Regions from separate parts of the Nitritalea sp. genome, predicted to be linked through region 1. Evidence: riboswitches for the same ligand, from Rfam matches in the RefSeq annotation. Region 1 holds a riboswitch; each other region holds the start of a gene.
The links. A riboswitch is a leader RNA that binds a small molecule or an ion and turns the genes downstream of it on or off. The one in region 1 is predicted to bind S-adenosylmethionine.

Region 1 (4,608 bases):
CGAGTAAAATTCGGGTTTTATCCGTGTCCGATCTTTTCGCGAAAGCGATCCATGCCGTGACCGGAAATTCCTCCATCAGTGCACTCTTTATTTAATTTATTTATAACTTATTCTTAATTTACTATGAAATCTTTAGAGATTATAGGGTTTAAAAGAGCAAATCTCGACAGTGCTACTTTAAAAGAGCTTAGAGAAGACGGTCAAGTTCCTTCTGTGGTTTACGGACCGGGTATCGAAGAGCAGATTCACTTCTATGCACCTGCGATTCTTTTCCGCCCGCTCGTTTACACGCCAGATGTTCACTTAGTAGAGTTAAACATCGAAGGTCAAAAAATCAAAGCGCTTTTAAAAGACACACAGTTCCATCCGGTATCTGAGGTTCTTTTGCACGCAGATTTCTTAGCATTCAGCGAAGACCGTCCTGTTAAGATGGAGATCCCTGTTAATATCGTAGGAAACTCTCCAGGTATCCAAAAAGGGGGTAAACTCGAAATCAAAGCCCGTACCCTAAAGGTAAAAGGTTTAGCGAGCGCACTGCCTGATAAGATCAACGTAGACATTTCTCACCTAGACTTAGGAAAGTCTGTGAAAGTTTCTGAACTAAGTGTAGAAGGTTTCGAAATCCTAACGAGCCCGAACGTTTCTATCGCTACGATCGGTATCCCAAGAGCACTTCGCGGTAAGAAAACAGCTGAGTAAGCTTTTTCTATCTGACATACCCACATCCTGCCCAGCCTTTGCGCTGTGGCAGGATGTCTTGTTTCTGGCCGATAGCTTCCTACGGCCGCCCTCATAAGCCTCACTGCCCATGAAATACTTAATCGTTGGCCTCGGAAATATCGGCCCCGAATATGAATTGACCCGCCATAATGTGGGTTTTCTCACCTTAGATCGTTTAGCAGACAAGCATCAAGTCCGCTGGAGTTCAGGCCGCCATGCCTTTTACAGCCACTTCAGCTTTAAGTCTCGACAGTTTCACCTCATCAAGCCGACGACCTACATGAACCTGAGTGGGAAAGCGGTAAGCCACTGGATGGCAGAGCTGAAGATCGAAAAATCCCATGTGCTGGTGGTTGTCGATGATGTTGCTTTGCCTTTCGGTAAATTGCGCATGCGCGCCAAAGGCTCCGCAGCAGGACATAACGGTCTAAAAAACATCGAAGCCCTAACCGGTGGGCAAGACTATCCGCGTCTGAAGTTCGGCATCGGGGACGACTTTCCGAAGGGCCGCCAAGTGGATTATGTGCTTGGACGCTGGACCCAGGCTGAAATCGATGCCCTGCCTGAACATATGGACCGGGCCATCGCCATGATTGAGGCCTTTGGCAGCATCGGGATCGCCCATACCATGACCCAGTTTAATGAGTAGCCCACTCGGCTTTTGGGCTGCGGCCCAAAAAGAGAAAGCAGCTGGCATTTTGTTTTCTGGCTGCCACCTGCTTTCTTTGTAACAAAAGAAGTATTCACCTTTATAAAGAAGAGGCGAGAGAACAGGCTCGATGACCCTCTGGCAACCGGCCACTTGTGTCCATGGTGCCACATCCTGCCCCTATCCGGGAACTATAAACGGGTCAATGAGCAAGATGTGCACGGGGCGATGGTCTTTATAGCTTAAAAAAGAACCCTGAATTCATGGCACATTTCGAAACACAGGCGATCCGCGCCGGGGCGCAACCTTCTAACGCCGCCGGACATTCCAGCCCCATTCACCTTACCTCTAGCTTTACCTTTGATTCCGCCGAACAAGCCAGAGCCCTGTTCGCCGAAGAACAGGAAGGGCAAATTTATTCCCGCTACGCGAATCCAAATACCAGCTCCCTGCTGGAAAAAGTATGCCTGGCAGAAGGCACCGAAGACGGCATGGTAACCGCCTCCGGGATGGCCGCCATGTTTGGCAGTATCGCGGCCCTGCTCAGCCAGGGAGACCATATTTTAGCCTCCCGCTCCCTTTTCGGCTCCACGCACCAACTGTTGACACGCGTTTTCCCACGCTGGGGCATCACCTCTACCTATGGAGATATCTCCGATTACCAGCAGTGGGACAAATTACTGCAGCCGAATACTAAAATGCTCTTTTTGGAAACCCCCTCTAATCCGGGCTTGGAACTCATCGACTTAGAATGGGCCGGGAACTTTGCGCGGGAGCATGGGCTTATCTTGGTGGTGGACAACTGTTTCGCTACCCCTTACCTGCAGCAGCCGGCGCGATGGGGAGCACACTTGGTGACCCATAGCGCCACTAAGTTCATCGATGGACAGGGGCGCGTGCTGGGAGGATTGATTTTAGGAAGTAAAGCGCTCATCGAGCAGGTGCGCTTCTTTGCCCGGCACACGGGCCCCTCCATCTCCCCCTTTAATGCCTGGATACTGGACAAGAGCATGGAGACCTTAGCCGTACGTATGGACCGGCACTGTGAGAATGCGCTAAAAATAGCACGACATTTCGAGGGGCATGCCAAAATAAAGCGGGTGAATTATCCGTTTCTAGAAAGTCATCCACAATATGCCGTGGCCGTGAAACAAATGCGCCACGGAGGGGGTATAGTAACTTTAGATCTGAAAGAAGGTGCCGCCGCTGCCGCTGCCTTTATCGATCGACTGAACATGATCAGTTTTACCGCTAACCTGGGAGACGCCAGAAGTATCGTCACACACCCCGCTTCTACGACGCATAGTAAGTTGAGCCCTGAAGAGCGGGAACGTGTCCAGATCACACCAGGCCTGATACGCCTGTCGGTCGGCTTGGAGCATGTGGACGATATCATAGCGGATATCGAACAAGCACTATGATAAAAAAACGATTTGGTTTTTTCTTATTTATGGGGCTCCTTTTGGGAGCCCTTGCTTTCGCGCAACCTGCCCCTCTCGCTACAGACAGCGTGGACAATCGCAGCGAATACCTGCTTTTAGATAAGGGACTGCAGTTTCGCATCACGCGCTATGTGAATAGCCTGTATAATTTTGATTTCCGAGAGGCGGACAGGGGCTTTAAAGTGCTGGAATACGAATATCCCGAGCATCCGCTTCCCTACTTTTTACAAGGGCTAAGCAGCTGGTGGAAAATTTTACCCGACCTCGATAACGAGCGCTACGATGAGCGCTTCATCGGGCAGATGGACGTAGTCATCGACAAGGCCAAAAGCTTGCTCAAACGGGATGCGGAAAATAAGGAGGCCACTTTTTTCCTAGCAGCCGCCTATGGCTTTCAGGGGCGCCTGTATTCGGAGCGAAGATCCTGGACGAAGGCTACGCTGGCCGGGAAAAATGCTCTGAAATACCTTAACTTAAGTAAAGATGGGGACGAGGAGATGAGTCCTGAGCTGGTACTAGGGGATGCGCTGTTCAACTATTACTCGGTGTGGATACCAGAAAATTACCCTCTACTGAAGCCTGTGGTCGCCTTTTTTCCTAAGGGCAACAAAGAAAAGGGCATCGAGCTGCTGGAATATGTGGCCAATAATGCCTTTTATTCCCGCGTGGAAGCGCAATATTTTTTATATATGCTGTATGCCAATGCCGAAGGTAGCCCCTTTAAATCTTTGGCCATTACGGACTATCTGATGGACAAGTACCCGAACAATGCCTTTTTCCACCGGTCGCATGCGCGCAACCTATACACAGTAGGCAAGTGGTACGAGTGCAAGGAGGTTTCAGAGGAAATCTTAAGACGTCTAGATGCCAAACAGACCGGCTATGAGGCAAACAGTGGGCGCTATGCCGCATTTTATATCGCCCAGTACCACGAGCGTAGAAACGATTTGCCGCAGGCGAAGGCCTATTACAAGCGCACACTGGCCTTCGGAGAGGAGTCTGAGGCACAGGAAAGTGGCTATTACCTGTATAGCTTACTGGCACTGGGTAAAATGGCTACCCAGGAAGGCAAAAAAAACGAAGCCAAATCCTATTTCAATCAGGTTAAAAAGTTCGCCAAAAGAAAGCATCCTGCACATAAGGAAGCACGAAATTTTATTAAAAAGAATAAACTTTGAATTCATTTTTCCGTTTACCAAAGAAGTTCAGCAAGAGAATATTTGAATTGGCATGGTTATTGGCCTAGTTTACCCCGAATGCTTTTGCTAGAGCACAGCTACGAACAAGAATATTTCGTGTTTACACACCTTTTTCTCAGCAATTGCTTTAAAATAATATTTATTATACCTAACTTTGCACAAGATATTATTCTGTAAATACTTTCATCTATGGATAACAGCGTAAGAGTAAAATTTGACAAAATCGACCGTAAAATACTAGAAATTTTACAGGGCAATGCGAAAATAACCAATGCGCAGCTTTCGAAAGATATTGGGCTTTCTCCGGCTCCTACACTAGAGCGCGTCAAGAAATTAGAACAATCCGGTATCATTCGCAGCTACCATGCAAAGTTAGATCCAGAAAAGATCGGCCTTGGCGTGAGCACTTTTGTACTGGTTACCCTCATCGGACATAATAAAGCGAATATCGACGCCTTCATGACGGAGATTAATACGATCCAAGAGGTGATCGAGTGCCACCACATCACCGGTTCTGGTGATTTTATCCTAAAAATTATTGCAAAAGACATCACCGCCTATCAGAAGTTGATGCTCGAGCAGGTTTCCGAAATTAAAG
Region 2 (4,608 bases), 120 kb from region 1:
AGTAAACTATCCTACAATACACCTAAAAAAACCAATTATGAAAAAACTACTCTTTTTATGCAGCTTCTTGCTTATGGCTTTTTATGTGTCGGCGCAAGACGCCGATGCAATCACTGGGGTCTGGGAGCCGAGTAACGGTAAAGTAAGAGTAAAAATCGATCAGATCGAAGATAAGTTTTATGGCCGTATCGTTTGGCTCAAAGAGCCTAATGACCCGAGCACAGGCAAGCCGAAAGTAGACCAGAATAATCCTGATGAGTCCATGCGTAATGTGCCTTTACGGGGCTACCGCATGCTAAAGGATTTCGTGTATAACGGAAAAGGAGAATGGACAGAAGGAACCATCTATGACCCGGAATCTGGGAATACCTACAACTGTGTGATCACGATGAAGGACGATAATACCTTGGATATCCGAGGCTATGTAGGGGTGAAGACCTTCGGTAGAACGGACACCTGGAAACGTTTAAAAATCAAAGGCTAAAGCGATACCTATGAAGAGACATTTAGCCTGCTTGGCCCTGTTCGCAGGGCTTAGTTTTTCTTATGGTGCATTCGCCCAAGGAGAAGAAGAGGAAGAGGACTGGGACCTCTATGGAGAACTAGAGTTTGTGGATGAAAAAGGGGGAAAGGCCTTTGCCAAGCCTACTATCGTCGGGATGTCCCCGCAGCGGTTTTTTATGATCGGCTGGGATGTGCAGACCCCTTATGACATGCGCTTTTCGCAAACCAGATTCCCGGCCTCCGAAAATACCGGCTTCGGCGTGGATGAAAATCCAGATCCGGCACAAACCGCTCGGGCCAACTACACCGGAGGTTTTCGCTTCAATAGTGTCATTCCTGTGATCTCCAAGAGTAACCTAGTTTGGCAGTCGGGGATCAATTTTATGGATGTGCGCTATCAGATTACCGATATCCAGGGCGACACGGGAGGCGGTGAGCGGGGCTTGGCGCAAATTTTAAACGAAGATGGCCTACGTAATCTCAACTGGACCAATACCGTGTTTGTGCCTATTAATGAAAAGTCCTTTTTCGTCTTTCAAGGGCAGCTGGACATGAGCGGTAATTTTGATTTTGGCTTTCAGCCATTTAATACCGTGCGCGTTAGTGCGGCGGCCATTTATGGGAAACGTGTTTCTGATCTCAAGCGCTGGGGTGTCGGCCTTTCGCGTACCTATCGTGTAGGGAATATGAATTATATTCCGGTGGTGATGTACGACTGGACGAGCCCGGACCGCAAGTGGGGGACAGAGATCCTATTCCCTGCTCGTGCCAGTGGTCGCTATAATTTTAGTAAGACTTCCTTACTGCTTTTCGGCTTCGAGCTGGAGGGACAAAGTTACCGAATCGACGAATTCAGCAGAGGAAATAACAGCTTCGAAATTCGTCGAGGTGAGCTGCGTCCACGTCTGGAGTATCAAAAGCAAATCACAGGTCCTTTTTGGTTTAATATGCAGGCAGGCTATCGCTTCGACTGGTCCTTTGATGCGGATGAGCTAGATGGAGGACGTGAGTTCTTTAGAGGTTTCTTCGGAACACAGGAGTTCGGTATGCGGAATAACCTAGGTAATCCGCTCTATTTTAATGTGGGGATAAGTTTTGTAACTTTATAAAAAAACTTAGTTCGAACACACTTATACATCCTGAGGAGGCAAGTCCTACCTTGAAAATCGCTCCGTTCGGGGCGATTTTTTTTATGCCCCTTCCCTGTTCCTTCCTGCTGTGTGGTCTGTCATTTAGGTGCGTAGGGGGAGGAGGTGAATGCGAAAAATGCGAGGGGGATTTATCGCTCCGATAAGGAGCAACTTATTTTTTTACTGATTTAGAACGCTTTTATTGATTTATCTGTTAATTTTGAAATTGCTTATCAAGAAAGACTGAGGGACGGGCCCGATGACGTCTTAGCAACCTCTAGCAAGGTGCTAATTCCCATTTTCTACTAATCCTAACTAGGAGAAAATAGAGATGAGCGGTAGTTGAATCCCAGTATTTTTCTTCCGGTTCTTGATAGGCATTTTGTGATTAGCTATGATGAACAGAACCGAGTTACTCTTAGACGCCCTATCCAAACGTATTTTGATCTTAGATGGAGCCATGGGCACCATGATCCAGCGACACGGCTTGCAGGAGGCTGATTTCCGAACTCCTGATTTACAAGATCATCCGAAGCCATTGAAGGGTAATAATGATTTGCTTTCGCTCAGCCGTCCGGATGTGATCCGCGCCATCCATGAGGCCTATCTGGAGGCAGGCAGCGACCTGATTGAAACCAATACCTTTAGCGGGACCAGCATCGCTCAGGCCGATTATGCCCTGGAGCATTTGGCCTATGCGATTAATAAATCTTCTGCGGAGATAGCTGCTGAGGCAGCGAAGGCCTATACGGCCAAAAATCCCGACAAGCCGCGTTTCGTGGCAGGGGCTCTTGGACCCACGAACCGCACAGCCTCTATTTCTCCTGATGTAAACGACCCTGGTTATCGAGCCATAACCTTTGACCAGTTGGCAGCGGCGTACACCGAGCAGGTAGAAGGGCTTTTGGATGGGGGCGTGGATATTTTGCTTATTGAGACAGTATTTGATACTTTAAATGCGAAGGCGGCACTTTATGCCATCCAAGAGGTCTATGAAAAAAGAGGTTTGCCGCTGGATCCGCGGGAGGGAGGGATTCCGATTATGATGTCAGGCACCATCACGGATGCTTCTGGCCGTACCCTTTCGGGACAGACGACAGAGGCCTTTTTGATTTCGGTTTCCCATGTGCCGCTTTTAAGTATCGGACTGAACTGTGCACTTGGGGCTAGAGAGTTGCGCCCCTACCTAAAAGTCTTGGCTGATAAGGCTCCCTTTTATGTGAGTGCCTACCCGAATGCGGGGCTTCCAAACGCCTTTGGGGCCTATGATCAAGGGCCTGGGGAGATGGCACAACAGGTAGAAGAATTTTTGGCTTCCGGCTGGGTAAATATCTTAGGAGGATGCTGCGGAACGACGCCAGAACATATTGCGGCCATTGCGGCGGCAGCCGCCAAGTACAGCCCAAGACCCTTACAAGAAGAAGACGTGCAGGTATGAGAAGAGGACGAAATTATTTACAACTTTCTGGGCTAGAGCCCTTAGTGTTTACCCCGGAGCTGAATTTTGTGAACATCGGCGAGCGGACGAATGTGACGGGATCTAAGCGTTTCGCACGCTTGATTTTAAATGGACAGTATGATGAAGCGCTGGAAGTGGCGCTGGATCAGGTGCGGGGCGGAGCCCAAATTCTGGATGTCTGCATGGATGAGGGGATGCTTGATGGGGTGGAGGCGATGACGCGCTTTCTACATCTTATCGCCTCAGAGCCGGAGATTAGCCGAATTCCGATCATGATCGATAGCTCACGCTGGGAAATTATCCTGGCTGGCTTAAAATGTGTGCAAGGAAAGGCTATCGTGAACTCTATTTCACTTAAAAATGGGGAGGAAGAGTTTATCCAGCAGGCTAAAACGATAAAAAAGTTTGGCGCCGCAGTGGTGGTGATGGCCTTCGATGAAAAGGGGCAGGCGGATACTTATGCCCGTAGGGTAGAAATCTGTTCACGCAGCTATAAACTGCTGGTGGAAACGGTACGCTTTAATCCGCAAGATATCATTTTCGATCCAAACATCTTTCCCGTGGCTACCGGGATGGAGGAACATCGGAAAAATGCATTGGACTTCTTCCATAGCACGCGCTGGATCAAGCAAAACCTTCCAGGCGCTAAGGTCAGTGGTGGAGTTAGCAATGTGAGCTTTAGTTTCCGAGGAAATAATCCGGTGCGTGAAGCCATGCATGCAGCTTTTCTCTATCATGCCATTCGCCATGGTATGGATATGGGTATCGTGAATCCCTCCATGCTGGAGGTCTATGACGATATTCCGAAAGATCTGTTGGAGAAAGTCGAAGATGTGCTCTTCGATCGGCATGAGGGAGCTACGGAGGCGCTACTGAGTTTTGCCGAAACGGTGAAGGCAGGCGATAAAAAGGAGGTGCAAACGGCCGCTTGGCGCGAATTGCCTGTTGCTAAACGCATCGAGCATGCCCTGGTGAAGGGGATCTTAGATCATATTATCGAGGACACGGAGGCTGCGCGTGTGGAGCTTAAAAACCCGCTGCATGTGATCGAGGGTCCGCTGATGGACGGCATGAATGTGGTGGGAGATCTGTTCGGCGAGGGCAAAATGTTTTTGCCACAGGTGGTGAAATCTGCTCGCGTGATGAAAAGGGCAGTGGCTTATCTGGAGCCCTTTATGCCGCTACCAGATGAGGCGGCTATTCGTTCGGGCAAGTCCTCGGTGAAGAAAATTCTACTCGCCACCGTGAAGGGAGATGTGCATGATATCGGAAAAAATATCGTGGGCGTGGTTTTAGCCTGCAACAGCTACCAAATTATCGATTTAGGGGTGATGGTGGATGCGGAGAAAATCATCGATGAAGCAGTGCGGCAGCAGGTGGATATCATCGGGCTCAGCGGTTTGATCACTCCTTCGCTCGATGAAATGGTCTATGTGGCTACTGAAATGGAACGCCGAAACCTACAGATTCCTTTGTTGATCGGTGGAGCTACTACCTCGCGCATCCATACAGCGG
Region 3 (4,608 bases), on a different contig from region 1:
AGGCGAAAGCCAGCTGCTTGCCATCGGGAGACCACACCGGCATAAAGTCATGCCCTTCATGGCTGGTCCACTGCTGGGCAGCCCCTCCGGCACTGGGGACGATAAAAATATCTCCTTTATAGGTAAAGGCGATATGTTGGCCATCGGGAGAGATCGCTGGGTAGCGGAGCCACTGGGGACTCGCCGCCATACTCAGGCCTCCGGCCAAAAAAAGCGTGGCGGCCAAGCCACACCGCTTAAATAGTCGTATGATGCGCTGCATAAAGTTAAAATTGTTGCGGCCGAAAATACATAAAAAATCACAGCATAACAGGGATTATTTGATTACCTGCGGAAGGGACGCTGGTAACGGACGCGGAGATCGAGGTTTTGGGCCACCTGCGCATGGGCTTTCAGGGAGGCGCCCACCGCAAAGCCCGGAAAGAGCTCGTAGAACAAGAGGTAGCGCTGATAGAAGGCCTCCGGCTGATAGCCCTCCGGCTTAAGGGCATACCAGGCGAGCCGCTGCTCAAACTGCACCCGCCCCACCCATAAGGTATGGGACAGGAAAGGAGCGATGATACTGCCGCTTTGCGCCTCAGGGCGCGCCCGAAACGCCTCATCCTGAATAAATTCTACCCCTACGCCCAGGGACTGCAAGTTGTTTACCCGCCGCTTGGCACCCAGAGCCAGCCCCGCAGTGAGGCCCCGTCGGTCCTGATCGGGCACGCTACGGTTGGTCAGGCCACTCTCCACCTCCCAGAGCCAGCTCCGCGGAGCTGCTGCCGCTTGATGCCGCTCCCACTGGGGATGGCCGGAAGGAAAGTAGCGCAGCCCCAAGCCCCACATCGGATAGTTCATGCCCCGATTCGGCTGCCGCTGCCCGCCATTCGAAATATGATGGTAGTTAAATGCCGCAGAAAGCCCCCAGTGGGTACTGAACTGATAGCTGAGTGTCGGGCTGGTGTACAACAAAAAACTGATAGGCGCCGAAAAAAAGGTATTGTCCGGATTCGTTTCCGGGTCGAACAGGCGGTTCAGGTAGGCGGGGCCGATGCCACTGCGCAAGCTAAACTGCCAGCGACGGTCTGGGCTTTGCCAAAGGATGGGCTCGAAGTCTGCCGTCAAGCTAAGTGCCGCGCCCAAAACCTGCGGATTGTTAAAATTATGATAGTGCAGGCGAAGCCCTAGGTAATGGTGACACTGGCAGCGCTCCCACTGCCGCAGGCTCGTCTGCGCCCAGTCCAGGGAAATCGCCCCACCGAAAGGCTGGGTCTGGGAGACCTCCACCAGATCGCGTGCATGAGCGATAATAAAGCCCGTACTGCCCTCCGCACTGATGCGCTTCGGGTGACGTACCTGCGCCTGTAGCGGGCTGTGAACGCTGTATAGGCTGAGAGCAAAAAAGAAAACAAGCAGCTGTTTCATCCTCTTAATAGACTAATTTTTTTAGGGAAAGTTACAGGCCCGAGGGCCAAAAAAGAGGGTTTGAAAAAAAAATTAGAGAAAACCTTGGATAAATCGGCGCGATGCGAGACCTTTGAAGCATCCTAACGCATTTTTTATGTGGTGGGATTTATATAGAAGAGGCGAGAGACAGGCTCTATGACCCTCTGGCAACCTGGAAAATCCAAGGTGCCAATTCCTGCCATCGGTTGATACAGCCGAAGGAACTATAAATTCTTCGACCATGAGATTTATACCTGACGTTTTCTTTACCTCTATTTCCCAAGCGAAAGCTTCTTGTACCCTACCAGCTTTGCAGGAAGGTTTGTCACGCCTCCTTTCCCCTGTTTTTGCGCTCCGCGCAAAGCAGCCTTTTCTCCTGAGCCCATTACTTCCTTCAGCTAACCGGCCATCGCATGGTCCGCAGGGAAGCCCCATCGGCTCTTTTCGAATTTCTTTCCTTTTACCTATTGGTAGCAGCCAAGGCTGTTGCTGTATGCGTATGCTTTAAGCGATTTGGCTAAGGCAAAGCTTTCTTTTGTCTTTATCCTTCTGGCGATTTCGTTTAAAGCACCTCCGCTCCTACGGGCCCTTTCTGTGGCCCCTCACCTTTCTTTACATTCCTAATCCTATAAACCACTACTTATGTCAACGTACAGATTCGAAACCCTTCAGTTACATGCCGGCCAGCAGCCGGACCCGAGCACGAATAGCCGTGCGGTACCCTTGTATCAAACGACCTCTTACACCTTTAATTCGGCCGCGCATGGCGCGAATTTATTTGCGCTGAAAGAGTTTGGAAATATTTACACACGCATCATGAATCCCACTACAGCCGTGTTCGAAGAGCGCGTCGCGGCGCTGGAAGGGGGCGTCGCGGCGGTGGCTACGGCCTCCGGGCAGGCAGCTCAGTTTCTGGCGCTGCACACGCTTCTAGAAAGTGGGCAAAACTTCGTGGCAGCGCCGCACCTTTACGGAGGCACCTACAATCAGTTTAAAGTGTCCTTCAAGCGGCTGGGAATCGAGGCGCGCTTCGCTTCCAGCCTGAATGCTGCCGACTTTGAAGTCCATATCGATGCGAACACACGTGCGATTTACTTGGAAACGATCGGTAACCCCTCTTTCAGTGTGCCCGATTTCGACGCGATCCGAGAGGTAGCCGAGCGCCATGGCTTGCCCATCGTCGTGGATAATACCTTCGGGGCGGGGGGCTACCTCGCACAGCCGCTCAAGCTGGGCGCCCACATCGTGACCGCTTCTGCCACCAAGTGGATCGGCGGCCATGGCACTTCCATCGGCGGTATCATCGTAGATGGGGGGAATTTCAACTGGGCGAATGGCAAGTTCCCGCAGTTTACCGAGCCCTCTGAGGGCTATCATGGCCTGAAATTTTGGGATACTTTCGGAGAGGGTAATCCGCTGGGGCTTCCCAATGTGGCCTTTTCCATCAAAACACGCGTGGAAGGGCTGCGCGACATGGGGCCGGCACTCAGCCCATTTAACTCCTTCCTTTTATTACAAGGACTCGAGACCTTATCTTTGCGCGTGCAGCGCACCGTGGACAATGCCCTCGAGCTGGCGCAATGGCTGGAGGCACATCCGCTGGTCCGGAAGGTTCACTACCCGGGGCTGGCCAGCTCCCCCTACCATGAAAATGCCAAGAAATATTTGCGGCACGGCTTTGGAGGAGTGTTGAGTTTCGAGCTAGAGGCAGATGCCTCCGCTACTTCGGCCTGCATCGATGCCCTTCAGCTGGTTTCACATGTGGCGAATGTCGGGGACGCGAAAACCCTAATTATTCAGCCCGCCGCCACGACGCATCAGCAGCTCAGCGCAGAGGCCCGTGCAGCGGCAGGTGTGAGCGACAGTTTGCTGCGCGTGTCCCTGGGCATCGAGCATATAGAAGATATAAAAGCAGATTTCGAGCAGGCCTTTCAGGTGGTGGCACAGCGCCAGGTACCTGAGCAAGCCTAAGTGAAGAACTATGAATCTACAAGCGCCTTATCTCATCGTGGATATGACTGAAGACTATTTTCACCACACGGCCCCTTTTCCGCTGGAATCGGGGGAAGTGCTGGCTGGGTTTACCCTGAAATATACCTGTAGTGGACACCTAAAACCGGAGAAGGATAATGTCATCTGGGTGGTGCATGCACTCACGGGGGATGCGAAACCGCATGAATGGTGGAATGGCCTAATCGGAGAGGATAAGTTTTATGATCCGGATAGGCATTACATCGTATGCGCAAACCTGCTGGGCTCCTGCTATGGCTCCAGCCATCCCCTCAGCGTGGATCCTGACAGTGGGCAGCCCTATTACTATGATTTTCCTCAACTTACCACACGGGATATGGCGCGTGCCTTAGATTTACTGCGTGAGCATCTGGGCATACGGCGGATTCATACGCTTATCGGGGGCTCCCTCGGAGGTCAGGTAGGACTGGAGTGGGCACATCACCTGGGGGAATCCCTGGAACATGCCATCATCCTGGCATCAAATGCCAAGTCCCGGCCTTGGTTGATCGCCTTTAATGAGGCGCAGCGCATGGCTATAGCTGCCGACCAAAGCTGGGGAACGCGTAGCCCGGAGGCGGGCAAAAAGGGCTTGGAAGCCGCCCGTGCTATGGCTATGATTTCCTACCGACATCCCGATAATCTGGCCGCGAAGCAAAACGACGCGGAGGAGAAGCTAGACCACTTTCGGGTGAGTGCCTACCTGCGCTATCAGGGTCAAAAGCTCAGCGAGCGCTTCGATGCGCTCAGCTACTGGACGTTAACTAAAGCCATGGACAGCCATGACCTGGGCCGCGGACGTGGCGGGCTGCAGCAGGCACTCGCCGAGATTCGCGCCAAGGTGCTGGCCGTGGGTGTGGACCGCGACCTCTTGTTTAGCGCGGAGGAGTCTCGGGAGATCGCCTCCGGAGTGCCCTACGGCAGCTATGGAGAGCTGCACTCCCACTATGGACACGATGCGTTTTTAATTGAATACGAACAGCTTAGCTACCTCCTGCGCTCTTTCTATTTGAGCAGTGGAGTTCCTGTTTAGGCATGGCCTTAGGCCAAATTCCTATTGCCTCGATGCGGCCTTTTGGCTGTTATCGGGGCTTTTTTTGCTTTTAGCCTGTTTGTCCGCGAAAAAATACCATCTATCTATGTGATTACGCTGTTTAAACGATTTTTTGG

Region 2: linked by a shared signal. The riboswitch ahead of ACXIT9_RS01320 (homocysteine S-methyltransferase family protein) and the one ahead of ACXIT9_RS01790 (trans-sulfuration enzyme family protein) in region 1 are both predicted to bind S-adenosylmethionine.
Region 3: linked by a shared signal. The riboswitch ahead of ACXIT9_RS08310 (O-acetylhomoserine aminocarboxypropyltransferase/cysteine synthase family protein) and the one ahead of ACXIT9_RS01790 (trans-sulfuration enzyme family protein) in region 1 are both predicted to bind S-adenosylmethionine.

The regions. Positions count from the first base shown of each region.
Region 1 covers NZ_JBSZCV010000004.1:191,517-196,124, forward strand. Annotated here, with positions in the region: gene ACXIT9_RS01775 (ribose-phosphate pyrophosphokinase) at 1-95, shown strand, start outside; gene ACXIT9_RS01780 (50S ribosomal protein L25/general stress protein Ctc) at 124-699, shown strand; gene pth (aminoacyl-tRNA hydrolase) at 809-1,369, shown strand; SAM riboswitch class I at 1,467-1,569, shown strand; gene ACXIT9_RS01790 (trans-sulfuration enzyme family protein) at 1,633-2,790, shown strand; gene ACXIT9_RS01795 (tol-pal system protein YbgF) at 2,787-3,989, shown strand; gene ACXIT9_RS01800 (Lrp/AsnC family transcriptional regulator) at 4,200-4,608, shown strand, end outside.
Region 2 covers NZ_JBSZCV010000004.1:76,132-80,739, reverse strand. Annotated here, with positions in the region: gene ACXIT9_RS01335 (hypothetical protein) at 1-5, shown strand, start outside; gene ACXIT9_RS01330 (DUF2147 domain-containing protein) at 38-484, shown strand; gene ACXIT9_RS01325 (DUF6268 family outer membrane beta-barrel protein) at 495-1,613, shown strand; SAM riboswitch class I at 1,862-1,972, shown strand; gene ACXIT9_RS01320 (homocysteine S-methyltransferase family protein) at 2,029-3,072, shown strand; gene metH (methionine synthase) at 3,069-4,608, shown strand, end outside.
Region 3 covers NZ_JBSZCV010000009.1:134,680-139,287, forward strand. Annotated here, with positions in the region: gene ACXIT9_RS08300 (S41 family peptidase) at 1-262, opposite strand, end outside; gene ACXIT9_RS08305 (acyloxyacyl hydrolase) at 325-1,407, opposite strand; SAM riboswitch class I at 1,553-1,661, shown strand; gene ACXIT9_RS08310 (O-acetylhomoserine aminocarboxypropyltransferase/cysteine synthase family protein) at 2,071-3,399, shown strand; gene ACXIT9_RS08315 (homoserine O-acetyltransferase family protein) at 3,410-4,471, shown strand.